2 regions of the Methylosinus sp. is20ea genome follow, and region 2 is predicted to be linked to the other one. Evidence: riboswitches for the same ligand, from Rfam matches in the RefSeq annotation. Region 2 holds a riboswitch; the other holds the start of a gene.
What was found. A riboswitch is a leader RNA that binds a small molecule or an ion and turns the genes downstream of it on or off. The one in region 2 is predicted to bind thiamine pyrophosphate.

Region 1 (6,598 bases), 1.9 Mb from region 2:
GTGCTCGAGCGGCCGTTGGCAAAATCGCTCACTGCATCGCGATCCTGGATTTCGCGATTTCCGCCGGCTGCAGCCAAACCAGGGCGCGGTTCGCGATCGCGGGGCCGAGCGATATCGACAAGGGTTTGGCGATCTCGGCCGGAGGGGCCCAATTCGCGCGCGGACGGCTGGGCGAGGCCAGGGCGGCGAGGCCTGCGACGTCATCGACTCCATCGGCAGAGGCTCTCGTCAGGGCGATCTCCGCCGGCGGCCGCCAGTCGCGAGCGCCGCTGGTGAAGGCGGATCTGTGCTCGATGGCCGGGCTCTCGCCCGCGATCTCGCTCGGGCCGACCCATTCCGAGACAGGAAATTCGGCCGAGGCCTGGACGGCGCGGCCGACGCCGCCGTCGATGCTCCGAACCGCGGTTTTCGCGGCGGCGATCTCCATCGGCGGCAGCCAGATGCGCGAGGGGTCGGCGAAGGTCGAGCGGTGTCCCGGGGTTTTCGCGGCGATCTCCGCCGGAGGAGTCCAGCTCGAGGCCGGCGGAGCGATCGAGGCCGTGGCGACAAAGTCCACGGCCCGCGTGGCGGCGATCTCGCCCGGAGGCTGCCAAACGAGAGCTCTGGCGCTGATTTCGGCCGGAGAGGTCCAATGCGCGCGCGGGCCGGCCGAGGCCGGAACGCTGAAAAGTCTGGCGGAGACGGCGAGCGAGCCGCGATCGAGATTGCCGCAACCCATGCCGTCGACATCGGACCGCCATTGCGGCCGTTCCGGCAGGGACCGCGCCTCTCCGCCGAGCAGACCGAGCAGAGCGACGACGGACAGCATGCATAGAGCATTGAAAAGTCGCCACATGTGTTTGCTCCAAAAAATAAGAAGAAAACGATATGAGGCTGGTGCGATCTTCGTAAATGGACCGTTAAAAATTCAGATCATCCGAAATGATACCTGGTCTTGCTAGATCTCGACCGCTCGGCGGGCGTGCGATTCCCGCTCGGCGGTTCCCTGGCGATGTCGGGCTCGAAGTCGCGGCGGGCTCCTTCCCCGCTCTCGGCCCGCATGCCATAACCGGCCGCATGTGGCGCGCGACCATCCTCACCCTCTTCCCGGAAATGTTTCCCGGCCCGCTGGGCTTGTCCCTCGCCGGCGACGGGCTCGCACGCGGCCTCTGGGCTCTGGAGGCCCGCAATATTCGCGAGCAGGGATTGGGCCGTCATCGCGCCGTCGATGACACGCCGGCCGGCGGTGGTCCCGGCATGGTGATGCGCGCCGATGTTCTCGCCGCCGCGATCGACGCCGCCGCGCCGCAGGGCGATGCGCGCCCGCGCTTGCTGATGAGCCCGCGCGGCGCGCCGCTCACGCAGCAGCGCGTGCGCAAGCTCGCCGCCGGAGAGGGCGCGGTCATTCTCTGCGGGCGTTTCGAGGGCGTCGATGAACGCATCATCGAGGCGCGCGCGCTGGAGGAGGTTTCGATCGGCGATTATGTGCTCTCGGGCGGCGAGATCGCGGCGATGGCGGTTATCGACGCCTGCGTGCGGCTCCTGCCCGGCATTATGGGAGAGACCGCCTCGGGCGAAGAGGAGAGCTTCGAGTCGGGCCTGCTCGAATATCCACAATATACGCGGCCGCGCGATTTCGAGGGCCGTGCGATTCCCGACATTCTGCTCTGCGGCGATCACGCCAAAATCGCGCGCTGGCGCCATGAGCGCGCCGTCGAGCTGACGCGCGCGAGGCGGCCGGATATGCTGGCGCGCGATGGAAACGAGCGGGACGAGAACAAAAAGCGCTGAGCGTGATCGGGCGCGATGATTTTTTCGTCATTGCGAGCCGAGCGAAGCGATCCAGAGCCGCGGCGCGGCTCTGGATCGCTTCGTCGCTACGCTCCTCGCGATGACGGAAAAGCGTTCAGGACATCACCACATTCACCGCGCTCTCGGGCAATTCCTTGCCGAAGCAGCGCTGATAGAATTCGGCGACCAGCGGACGCTCGAGCTCGTCGCATTTGTTCAGGAAGGTGAGCCGGAAGGCGAAGCCGACATCGCCGAAAATCTCCGAATTCTCCGCCCAGGTGATGACCGTGCGCGGGCTCATCACCGTCGAGAGATCGCCGGACATGAAGGCGTTGCGCGAAAGATCGGCGACGCGCACCATCTTATTGACGGCGTCGCGGCCTTCCTTGGTCGCATTGAAGCTCTTCACCTTGGCGAGCACGATATTGGTCTCGGCGTCATGCGGCAGATAATTGAGCGTCGAGACGATCGACCAGCGGTCCATCTGGCCCTGATTGATCTGCTGCGTGCCGTGATAGAGGCCGGATGTGTCGCCGAGGCCGACCGTGTTGGCGGTGGCGAACAGGCGGAAGGCCGGATGCGGGCGGATGACGCGGTTCTGATCGAGCAGCGTCAGCCGGCCGGAGACTTCCAGCACGCGCTGAATGACGAACATCACATCCGGGCGGCCGGCGTCATATTCGTCGAAGCAGAGCGCGATATTGTGCTGGAGCGCCCAGGGCAGAATGCCGTCGCGGAACTCGGTGACCTGCTTGCCGTCCTTCAGCACGATCGCGTCCTTGCCGACGAGATCGATGCGCGAGACATGGCTGTCGAGATTGACGCGCACGCAGGGCCAGTTGAGGCGGGCGGCGACCTGCTCGATATGGGTGGATTTGCCGGTGCCATGATAGCCCGTGACCATCACACGGCGGTTGCGGGCGAAACCGGCGAGAATGGCGAGCGTCGTCTCGCGGTCGAAGAGATAGTCGGGGTCCTTGTCCGGAACATGCTCGCTCCGCTCGGAATAGGCGGGAACCTCGAGATCGGAGTCGATGCCGAACAGCTGGCGCACGGAGACTTTTAGGTCCGGCAGGGGCGCGGACCCGGCCGCTTTGTCGCTTGGGGTTGACATTGATCCTCCGTTTCGCCGACGCGCGCTCGCGACATTCGCGCCGGCAAGGCCTGGTCAAACGAGCTTGTTCAAACGAGCTTGGCCGCTCGCAGCGTCTTATACGCGTGAATGATCTCCCGCAGTCTTTCCTCGCAGGAGCGATCTCCGCCATTGGCGTCTGGATGGTGACGTTTGACGAGTTCCTTATAGCGCGTCTTGATCGCTTCCGCACCGGCGGTCTCGTCGAGGCCGAGCGCGTTCAGCGCCTTGATCGTCACGGCCGAATAGCGCGGGGCGGCCTCCGCCTGCGGTCGTCCGCGATGCGCCTTCTGCCGGTAGAGGCCCAGCGGATCGGCCAAATTCTCGGCCCGCAGCGGGTCCTCGCGGAACGCCGCCTGTCCGCGCTTCACGCCCATCGACCATGTGGGGCGATGGCCGGTGGTGGCGTCCTTCAGATAGCGGGCGACGTCCTCATCGCTCATGCCGTTGAAGTAATTGTAGGAGTTATTGTATTCCCGCACGTGCTCCAGGCAGAAGCAGAAATATTGTCCCTCGCGCAGCCGGCCCATGGGCGCGCGATGGGCCCCCTCCGCCTCGCAGCCCGGGGCGTCGCAGCGAAAACGGGTCTCGCGGCGCTCCTGCCTCTGCTCGGGCTTCACGCGGATACGATCGAAGAGGGGCGAATTCAAATCCATGGCGCTGCATTATGGTAGACTGGCCGCCGGCTGCAAGCGGAACCCGACGCCAATTTCATTCGGCGGGAATTTTGCTTGGGTGGCGGGGACGAGGAGGATTCCACTATGGCCGCACAAGGCAATATCGGCGCCGTCCAGGCAAGCATAAGATCGAAACTGACCGAAGGGCTCGCGCCGCTCACCTTGAAGGTGATCGACGAGTCGGACAAGCACGCCGGTCACGGCGGCCATCATCAGGATGGCGAAAGCCATTTTCGCATCGAGGTGGTGAGCGAGGCTTTCGCCGGCAAGAAGCTGGTCGAGCGGCACAGAATTGTCAACACGCTGCTCGCCGAGGAGCTGGCCGGCCGCGTTCACGCCCTGGCGATCACCGCTCGCGCCCCGCAGGAGTAGGGGCGCGCGGCGACGCTTGACGCGTCGCCGCTCCTGCGCGACTCTCGGCTCCGCCCGGGGGAGCCTCGCCGCCGGCGCGCTCGGCGCGCGGCGAGAGGCTGAGAGGCCGAATAGCTTTAGAACAAGCGGCTCGGCGACCCTTCGAACCTGATCCAGTTCGCGCTGGCGTAGGGAGGTCGCATGTTCCTGTTTTCGCTCGGCCGAGGCGCTCTCGGCCGCTCGCCTCGCGTCGCCGAGCCGCGCCGATGCTGATCTGCGTGATCGGCGCCGGGGTGGCCGGCCTGACCGCGGCTTTCGAGATCGCCCGCGCCGGCGCGCCCTTCGGCGCCGAGGTCGAGCTGATCGAAAAAGCTGTGGGGCCGGGGCGCGGCTGTTCCTATTACGCCGGCGGCATGATCGCGCCCTGGTGCGAATTGCAGAGCGCCGAGCCCATCGTCGCCGAGCTCGGCGAGGAGGCGCTCGCCTTCTGGACGCAGGATATTCCCGTCGCGACCATCGCCGGCAGCCTCGTCGTCGCGCCGCCGCGCGATCGCGCCGAGCTCACCGATTTCGCGCGGCGCACCCGCCGTTTCGAGCGGCTGGACGAGGACGGCCTCGCCACTCTCGAGCCGGCGCTGGCCGGGCGCTTTTCGGGCGGCCTCTATTTTCGCGAGGAGGCGCATCTCGAGCCGCGTGCGGCGATGCGGGCGCTGTTCGAGCGGCTTCAGACAATGGACAATGTCCGAGTCCGGCTCTGCGCCGAATCGGCGCCGCGGGCCGATTGGACCATCGACTGCCGCGGCTTTTCCGCGCGCGGCGAGCTGCCGGAACTGCGCGGCGTCAAGGGCGAGATGCTGGTGCTGCGCAGCGAGGAGATCCAATTGTCCCGTCCCGTGCGCATGTTGCATCCGCGCCATCCGGTCTATGTCGTCCCGCGAGGGGAGGGGGTGTTCATGGTCGGCGCGACGATGATCGAGAATGAGGAGCGCTCCCGCGTCACCGCGCGCTCCATCGTGGAGCTCATCAATTCGGCTTTCGCGATCCATCCCGCTTTCGCGGAGGCGGAGATCGTCGAGACGGGCTCGGATGTGCGGCCGGCTTTCCCCGACAATCTGCCGCGCATCACGCGCCGGGGCCGCGCGCTCTATGTCAACGGCCTCTATCGGCACGGCTTTCTGCTGGCGCCGGCGCTGGCGCGTCGCGTCGCGCGTTTTCTCTTCACGGGCGAGGTCTTCCCGGAGGTCATGAATGCGGATCAGGGTGAATGGGCAGACGCTCGAGGTTGAGGCGCCCACGCTCGAGCGGCTCATCGACGAATTGGGCTTCGGCGATCAGACTGTCGCCACGGCCGTGAATCAGGAATTCGTGCGCAGCAAGGACCGCGGCGAGACACCTTTGGTCGAAGACGATACGGTCGAGATCGTCACGCCACGGCAGGGAGGGTGAATATTCGGATGAGCAAGCCCGACGACCTCGTCGTCTATGATGCGAGACTGTCCTCCCGTTTCCTGCTCGGCACGGCGCGCTATCCTTCGCCCGCTATCCTCGCCGAGGCGATCCGCGCCGCGGGCGTGGAGATCGTCACCGTCTCGCTGCGGCGGGAGGCCGGCGGCTCGCGGGCGGGCGAGAGCTTCTGGAGCCTCATTCGCGAGATCGGCGTGCGCGTGCTGCCCAACACCGCCGGCTGCCGCACCGCCAAGGAGGCCGTCGCCACCGCGCAAATGGCGCGCGAGCTGTTCGGAACCAATTGGATCAAGCTCGAGGTCATCGGCGAGGAGGACACGCTCCAACCCGATGTGTTCGGCCTCGTCGAGGCGGCGCGCATTCTCTGCGACGACGGCTTTTGCGTCTTTCCCTATACGACCGAGGATCTCGTCGTGGCGGACAGGCTGCTCGACGCCGGTTGCCGCGTGCTGATGCCCTGGGCGGCGCCCATCGGCTCCGCTCGCGGGATCAATAATCTCTTCGGCCTGCGGGCGCTGCGCGCGCATTTTCCGGGCACGCCGCTCATCGTCGACGCCGGCCTCGGCGCGCCCTCGCAGGCCGCCGCCGTCATGGAGCTCGGCTTCGACGGCGCTCTGCTCAACACAGCGGTCGCCGGCGCGCGCGATCCGGCCTCTATGGCGCGGGCCTTCGCGCTCGCCATCGAGGCCGGCCGCGCGGCCTATCTCGCCGGTCTCATCGAGCCGCGCGACATGGCGGCGCCGTCGACGCCTGTGCTCGGCCGCGCCTTCGACGACGGGCGCAAGGCGTGAGCGCGCTCTTGCTCGACCCCTTCTATCTCATCGTCGACGCCGTCGATTGGCTACCGCGGTTGCTGCCGCAGGGCGTGCGGCTCGTGCAATTGCGCGTCAAGGATCGCGACGAGGCGACGCTGCGCGAGGAGATCGCCTGCGCCCGCGATCTCTGCGCGGCCTATGGCGCGCAGCTCGTCGTCAATGATCATTGGCGGCTCGCCATCGAGCTGGCTTGCGATTTCGTGCATCTCGGCCAGGGCGATCTCGACACCGCCGACATCGCCGCGATCAGAGCGCAGGGAATTAGGCTCGGCGTCAGCACCCATAACGAGGCCGAGCTCGAGCGGGCGCTGGCTCTCGTCCCCGATTATGTCGCCCTGGGGCCGATCTATCCGACGCTGCTGAAGCAAATGGCCTTCGCGCCGCAGGGC
Region 2 (6,598 bases):
CCGGCGCGGCGCGCCTCCTCGATCCCCTTGGGCGTCAGATCGGGGTTCTTCCAGCCCGTGAACAGGTTCTTGGCGTTCCACTCGCTTTCGCCATGGCGGAGGAGGACGAGAATGCGGTCCATGCGAACTATGTCCCTCGAATCGAACGATGCGGCGCGCGCTCAGGCGCCGGCGAGGCCGAGCACATCGGCCATAGAATAGAGGCCGGGCGGCCGGCCTCGCGTCCAAATAGCGGCGGCGATGGCGCCCCGCGCGAAAATGCCGCGATCCTCGGCGCGATGGGCGAGCTCGATGCGCTCCCCCGCCCCGGCGAAAATCACCGAATGCTCGCCGACCACCGTGCCGCCGCGCAGCGAGGCGAAGCCTATGTCGCCCTCCCGCCGCGCGCCGGTGAGCCCGTCGCGGGCGCGGGCGCTGTGCTCGCCGAGCGCGATCTCCCGCCCCCGCGCCGCCGCCTCGCCCAGCAGCAGCGCCGTGCCGGAGGGGGCGTCCACCTTCATGCGATGATGCATCTCGACGATCTCTATGTCCCAGGCGGGGCCGAGCGCCTTTGCGGCGCGCTCCACCAGAACGGCGAGAAGATTGACGCCGAGGCTCATATTGCCGGAGCGCACCACAGGGACGCGCTCGGCCGCCGCCGCGAGAGCGGCGAGATCCTCGCCCGAGAATCCGGTCGTGCCGATGACATGCGCGACCCCGGCCGCCGCGGCGAGCCCGGCCAGCGTCACGGTCGTCGCCGGCGTGGAAAAATCAATGGCCACATCGGCCGTCGCCAGCGCGGCCGCCGCATCGGCGGAAAGGCGCACGCCATTGGCGGGACGCCCGATCAGCATGCCGGCGTCCTCGCCGAGGACGGGCGAATCGGCCGAGGCGACCGCTCCGGTCAGCACGACGCCTTTCGTCTCGCCCACCGCGGCGATCAGCATCCGGCCCATGCGGCCGGCGGCGCCGACGACGACCAGCCGCACATCGCTCATAACGCTCGGCTCATAACGCTCGCCCCCAACAAGATTCACGCCGCCTCACGCAGGCCGGCGGCCAGTCTATACAGCCCCGATGCGCGAATGAGAAGGGGAGACGCCCTGCCCGATCGGGCGGCTATTTGCCTTTGGGACGAAACGCCGCGACGCGCGCCGGATCGGTCTCTATATAGGCGGCGCCGATGAGATCGAGACAATAGGGCACGGCCGGCATCACCGCGTCGAGGCAGAGCTCGATGGCGGCAGGCTTTCCGGGCAGGTTGATGACGAGACATTTGCCGCGATGAGCGGCCAATTGCCGCGACAATATCGCCGTCGGCGTCTGCGCCAGCGACACTTTGCGCATCAGCTCGCCGAAGCCGGGCAATTCACGCGGCGCGGCGGCGAGCGTCGCCTCGGGGGTCAGATCGCGCGGCGACGGCCCCGTCCCGCCCGTGGTGACGACGAGATCGCAGCCGATATTATCGGCGAGATCGATGAGCGTGTCGCGCACGCTCTCGAAACCATCGGGAATGAGGCGCCGCTCGATGCGGAAGGGCGTCGTCAGCACCTTCTCGAAATAGGCGGCGATGGCGGGTCCGCTGATGTCCTCATAGACGCCGGCGCTGGCGCGGTCGGAGGCCGTGACGACGCCGATGACGGCTTTCTGTTTCTCGATCATGCCCCGCACAATAGCGGGTCCGAGGCGTGAGACAACCGAAAGCTAATGACGCAGATCGCAACAGGGAATCGGCCGGCGCGCAAGGACAGCCCGCCCAATCGCGTGACAATTCACGATCGCGCCGGCGGCCCGTGGAACGGCGCTCGAATTGACTCGTCGATCGAAATCATTTTGCCCATCGGCGATGGATCGATCACGCTACGACTGTATGAAATTCGAACGCTGCCGGCTCGCAGCCCCGTCGATGCGGAGCCCTCCAGGGCGCGCGAAATATCGCGCGCCCGGCGGCGGCGTCACGATCGCGAAAGCGGGAGTCTCTCCCACCGGGTTCGCGTCGGTCCGAAAAGATTATTCCTTCACCGAAGCCGGCTCGCAGCCGCACTTCTGATAGCAGGCGCCCTTCGCCTCCTTGGCCTTCTCGATGGACTCGGGAGTCGACGAGAAGCGATTCTTGACGGAGATGTACTCGAAGTAGCACTTGTCGACGCAGACGCCCTGCTTGTCTTCATCCTTGGTGTCGCATCCCGCGAAAGACGGACCGATCATGCCGATCGACAGAGCCGCGGCCGTCATAATGGCGCGAAAGTTCATTTGCCGTTTCCCTCTTTGTGAACCCGGGATCATAGTCCCGTATTTTTGTCCAGGGCGCTTCGTCCCACGCGCAAATAGGCTGTTTTTGCTGCGGCTGTCAATGTAAGTGACATTTTGTTGTCGAGGGCGCCAACGGCAAAATTCATGCCGCGTAAGGTCTTGCTGCGCCGCAGTAAAAGACCGTTTCCCGACCGGCCGCGCAAAGACGAGCGCGGCCGCGCGCGCCGCTCACTCGGCGACGTAGATTTTCGCGCCTTTCTCCAGGAACTCCGCGCTCTTCTCCGCAAAGCCCTTGTCGCGTTCGGCGATCGCCGTCGCCTCCTCACGCAGGTCGCGCGTGATCTGCATGGAGCAGAATTTCGGCCCGCACATGGAGCAGAAATGCGCGACCTTATGCGCCTCCTTGGGCAGCGTCTCGTCGTGATAGCGGCGCGCGGTATCGGGATCGAGGCCGATGTCGAACTGATCCTCCCAGCGGAAATCGAAACGCGCTCTGCTCATCGCGTCGTCGCGCTCTTGCGCTGCGGGATGGCCCTTGGCGAGATCGGCGGCATGCGCTGCGATGCGATAGGTGATGACGCCGGTCTTCACATCCTCGCGATCCGGCAGGCCGAGATGCTCCTTGGGCGTCACATAGCAGAGCATCGCCGTGCCGAACCAGCCGATCATCGCGGCGCCGATGGCCGAGGTGATGTGATCATAGCCGGGCGCTATGTCGGTGACGAGCGGGCCCAGCGTATAGAAGGGCGCCTCGCCGCAATCGCGCAGCTGCTTTTCCATATTCACTTTGATCTTGTGCATCGGCACATGGCCGGGGCCTTCGATCATCACCTGGCAGCCCTTGTCCCAGGCGATTTTCGTCAATTCGCCGAGCGTCTCGAGCTCGGCGAATTGCGCCGCGTCATTGGCGTCGGCGCTGCAGCCCGGACGCAATCCATCGCCGAGCGAGAAGGACACGTCATAGCGCCGCATGATGTCGCAGATCTCGTCGAAGCGCTCGTAGAGAAAGCTCTCGCTGTGTCGCGAGAGGCACCAGCGCGCCATGATCGAGCCGCCGCGTGAGACGATGCCGGTGACTCTCTCCGCGGTGAGCGGCACATGGGCGAGGCGCACGCCCGCATGAATGGTGAAGTAATCGACGCCCTGCTCCGCCTGCTCGATCAGCGTGTCCTTGAACACCTCCCAATCGAGCTTTGTCGCGTCGCCGCCGACCTTCTCGAGCGCCTGATAGATCGGCACCGTGCCGATCGGAACGGGCGCATTGCGGATGATCCAGTCGCGAATATTGTGAATATTGCGCCCGGTGGAGAGATCCATCACCGTATCGGCGCCCCAGCGGATCGCCCACACCATTTTCTCCACCTCCTCCGCGACCGAGGAGGTGATGGCCGAATTGCCGATATTGGCGTTGACCTTCACCAGGAAATTGCGGCCGATGATCATCGGCTCGGCTTCCGGATGATTGATGTTGGCGGGGATGATGGCGCGCCCGCGGGCGATCTCGTCGCGCACGAATTCCGGCGTCGCGAAAGCCGGAATCTCCGCGCCGAAGCTCTCCCCCGCCGCGATCCGCTCCGCCGCCTGCGCGAAGGCGCGCTCGCGGCCGAGATTCTCGCGATGCGCGACATAGATCATCTCTTCGGTGATCACGCCGGCGCGCGCATATTCGAGCTGCGTCACCGGCGCGGAGCCGGCGGCGCGGCGGATCGCGCGCGGGGCGGGACAGGGCGGAACCAGCCGATCCTCGCCGACGAAGCCATTGTCCTCCGGCTTCACCATACGGCCGTCATAGGCCTCGAGGCCGGCGCGGCTCTCGAGCCAGCGGCGCGCCGCCGGCAAGCCCGCCGAAAGGTCCGGGACGAATTCCGCGCAGCTATAGGGGCCGGAGGGATCATAGACGCGCAGCGGCGCCTCGCCAGCCGAAGGATGAAGCGCGATCTCGCGCACGGGGACGCGAATGTCCTCCCGCCCGCGCGGGGAGGCATAGAGCTTACGCGACCCGCCGATCGGGCCGGTGGTCACGCTCTGGGGAGTCGTCGGGCGTTTGTCCTGCACGTTCATCGTCGCGCTCCCTTGTCTCGAGGATGGATGGGCGGCAGGCGATGAAGTCGGGCGACGTCGTCCGAAACATCGGACGACGCGTCCCTCTGGCCTTCCCTCGCGCCGGCATTACCCGGATCAGGTTCGATGGGTGCTTCTCAGCCGCTCCTCATCGGAGAGGCGCCCCTCGCCAAGGGGCGGATGTTATCCGCGCCCCCCGATCGCGGCAAGCCCGGCGTTCGTGCCCGGCGTGCGAGCGCTGTGGCAAAAACGTGACAGCGCCGGAAATATTCACGAGCGTCCGAGCGAGAACGCTGTCTCACGCCGCCCGCTCTGGTAGATTCTCTGATAGATTCTTGGGTAAGAGTGAGTCGTGAGATACGAACGCCGCCGGGTTGCCGAGTGCTTCTGAATGGCGTGTGAACGGCGACCGATCTGAGGCGGGGCGATAGATAATGAACGGATATTCCTGGCGTACTTTCGCCTCGGCGGCTGCTCTCACGGTTTCTCTCGCAACTCCATCGCTCGCCGCGGACGGCTATTTTCTGATCGGCTATGGCCCGCGTCAGAAGGCGCTGGGCGGCGCGGGCGTCGCCGATTCGCGGGACGCCATGTCGCTGTCGATCAATCCGGCTGGGCTCGTCGATCTCGAGCGGCAGATGCAGGTGGGCATCACCGCTCTGTTCCCGGAGCGCGGCTATTCGACGGACGGCCTGCCCAAGGTCCTCGCGCCGGGCGATGTCCGCAGCGGGCGGCCGATCTTCCCCATCCCCAATGACGCCTACGCCGCGCCGATCGACGCGGATTCGGCCTGGGGCACGGCCTCCTACGCCAATGGCGGCATCGACACTTCCTTCGATTTCGGCCATTACCACCCGCCGTTCGGCGGCCCCTTCGGCGGCGGCTATGCGGGCGTCGATCTCGAGCAGGCCTTCACCAGCTTCGGCTATGCGCGCAAATATGGCGCGCTGGCGATCGGCGTCGCGCCCACCATAGCGGTGCAGAGGATCAATCTGCAGGGCCTCAAATCCTTCTCGCCCTATTCGTCCGATATGTACAGCCTGTCCGACAATGGATATGACTGGTCGTTCGGCGGCGGCGTGCGGCTCGGCCTGCAATGGCGCGTGACCGACCAGTTCCGCATCGGCGTCGCCGGCTCGACGCCGATGTTCATGACCCGCTTCCGCAAATATTCGGGTCTTTTCGCCGATGGCGGCAGCTTCGACATTCCGGCCAATCTCACCGCCGGCGTCGCCTATGATCTGACGCCGGACCTGACCGTCATGGCGGACTGGCGCCATATCTTCTATTCGGGCGTGGGGACCGTATCCAATTCGAGCTTCCCCGTGCTGGTTCGGTCGCTCGGCTCGGCCGGCGGCCCCGGCTTCGGATGGAAGGACACGGATTCGGCGTCGTTTGGCGTCGAATGGCGCGTGGATCCGGGCTTTGCGCTGCGCGCCGGCTATCATTACGTGACCAACCCGATCCCGACGAATTCGGTGACGCTGAACATACTCGCGCCGATCATCAACGCGCATCACATCAGCGGCGGCCTCAGCTACGCCGTCACCAAGAATTCGACGCTCGACCTCGCCGTCGTCTACGCCTTCAAGAACAATGTGCGTGGTCCCGAAGCGCTGCCGCAGACGGCGGCGACGCCTTTCGGCGCCTATAATCCGGCCGCCAATGTCAATCTCTGGCTGCGCGGCCTCGAGGTCTCGGTCGGCTGGACCTATAAATTCGACCTCGGCGACAATTCTCTGATCCCGACCCATCTCTGAGGACGAGACGCGAAGGCCGCGGCCCGCCGGAGCGGCGGCCGCGGCCTTTTTGCGTCATCCGACGACGATTTTGGGCGGCGCCCGGCGCGTCTGCGTCTCCAGCAAATTCTTCACCTTGCCGGCGATATCCTTGTAGATCGCCGCATGCGGCCCGTCCGGCGCGGAGGCGACGACCGGCGTGCCGGCGTCCGAGGTCTGGCGGATGGCGAGATCGAGCGGCACCTCGCCGAGGAAGGGCACGCCCAGCGCCTCCGCGTCCTGCCGCGCGCCGCCATGGGAGAAGATGTCGGTGCGGCCGCCGCAATGCGGGCAGAGGAAATAGCTCATATTCTCGACGATGCCGAGAATGGGCGTCGACACTTTCTGGAACATGGCGACGCCGCGGCGCGCGTCGATCAGCGCCAGATCCTGCGGCGTCGAGACGACGACCGCGCCGGCGAGCGGCACCTGCTGCGCCATTGTGAGCTGCGCGTCGCCAGTGCCGGGCGGCATGTCGACGACGAGCGCGTCGAGCTCGCCCCAGGCGACCTCGCCGAGCATCTGGC

Region 1: another riboswitch for thiamine pyrophosphate. It lies ahead of AC6IY7_RS09840 (FAD-dependent oxidoreductase); the one in region 2 lies ahead of thiC (phosphomethylpyrimidine synthase ThiC).

The regions. Positions count from the first base shown of each region.
Region 1 covers NZ_AP046088.1:2,157,599-2,164,196, forward strand. Annotated here, with positions in the region: gene AC6IY7_RS09815 (hypothetical protein) at 29-835, opposite strand; gene trmD (tRNA (guanosine(37)-N1)-methyltransferase TrmD) at 1,057-1,770, shown strand; gene cobS (cobaltochelatase subunit CobS) at 1,886-2,884, opposite strand; gene AC6IY7_RS09830 (J domain-containing protein) at 2,953-3,558, opposite strand; gene AC6IY7_RS09835 (BolA family protein) at 3,664-3,951, shown strand; TPP riboswitch at 3,998-4,142, shown strand; gene AC6IY7_RS09840 (FAD-dependent oxidoreductase) at 4,197-5,216, shown strand; gene thiS (sulfur carrier protein ThiS) at 5,179-5,376, shown strand; gene AC6IY7_RS09850 (thiazole synthase) at 5,385-6,185, shown strand; gene AC6IY7_RS09855 (thiamine phosphate synthase) at 6,182-6,598, shown strand, end outside.
Region 2 covers NZ_AP046088.1:250,574-257,171, forward strand. Annotated here, with positions in the region: gene AC6IY7_RS01260 (2,3-bisphosphoglycerate-dependent phosphoglycerate mutase) at 1-122, opposite strand, end outside; gene dapB (4-hydroxy-tetrahydrodipicolinate reductase) at 162-977, opposite strand; gene mog (molybdopterin adenylyltransferase) at 1,099-1,641, opposite strand; gene AC6IY7_RS01275 (hypothetical protein) at 1,990-2,232, opposite strand; gene thiC (phosphomethylpyrimidine synthase ThiC) at 2,461-4,293, opposite strand; TPP riboswitch at 4,369-4,470, opposite strand; gene AC6IY7_RS01285 (OmpP1/FadL family transporter) at 4,728-6,053, shown strand; gene AC6IY7_RS01290 (Mrp/NBP35 family ATP-binding protein) at 6,108-6,598, opposite strand, start outside.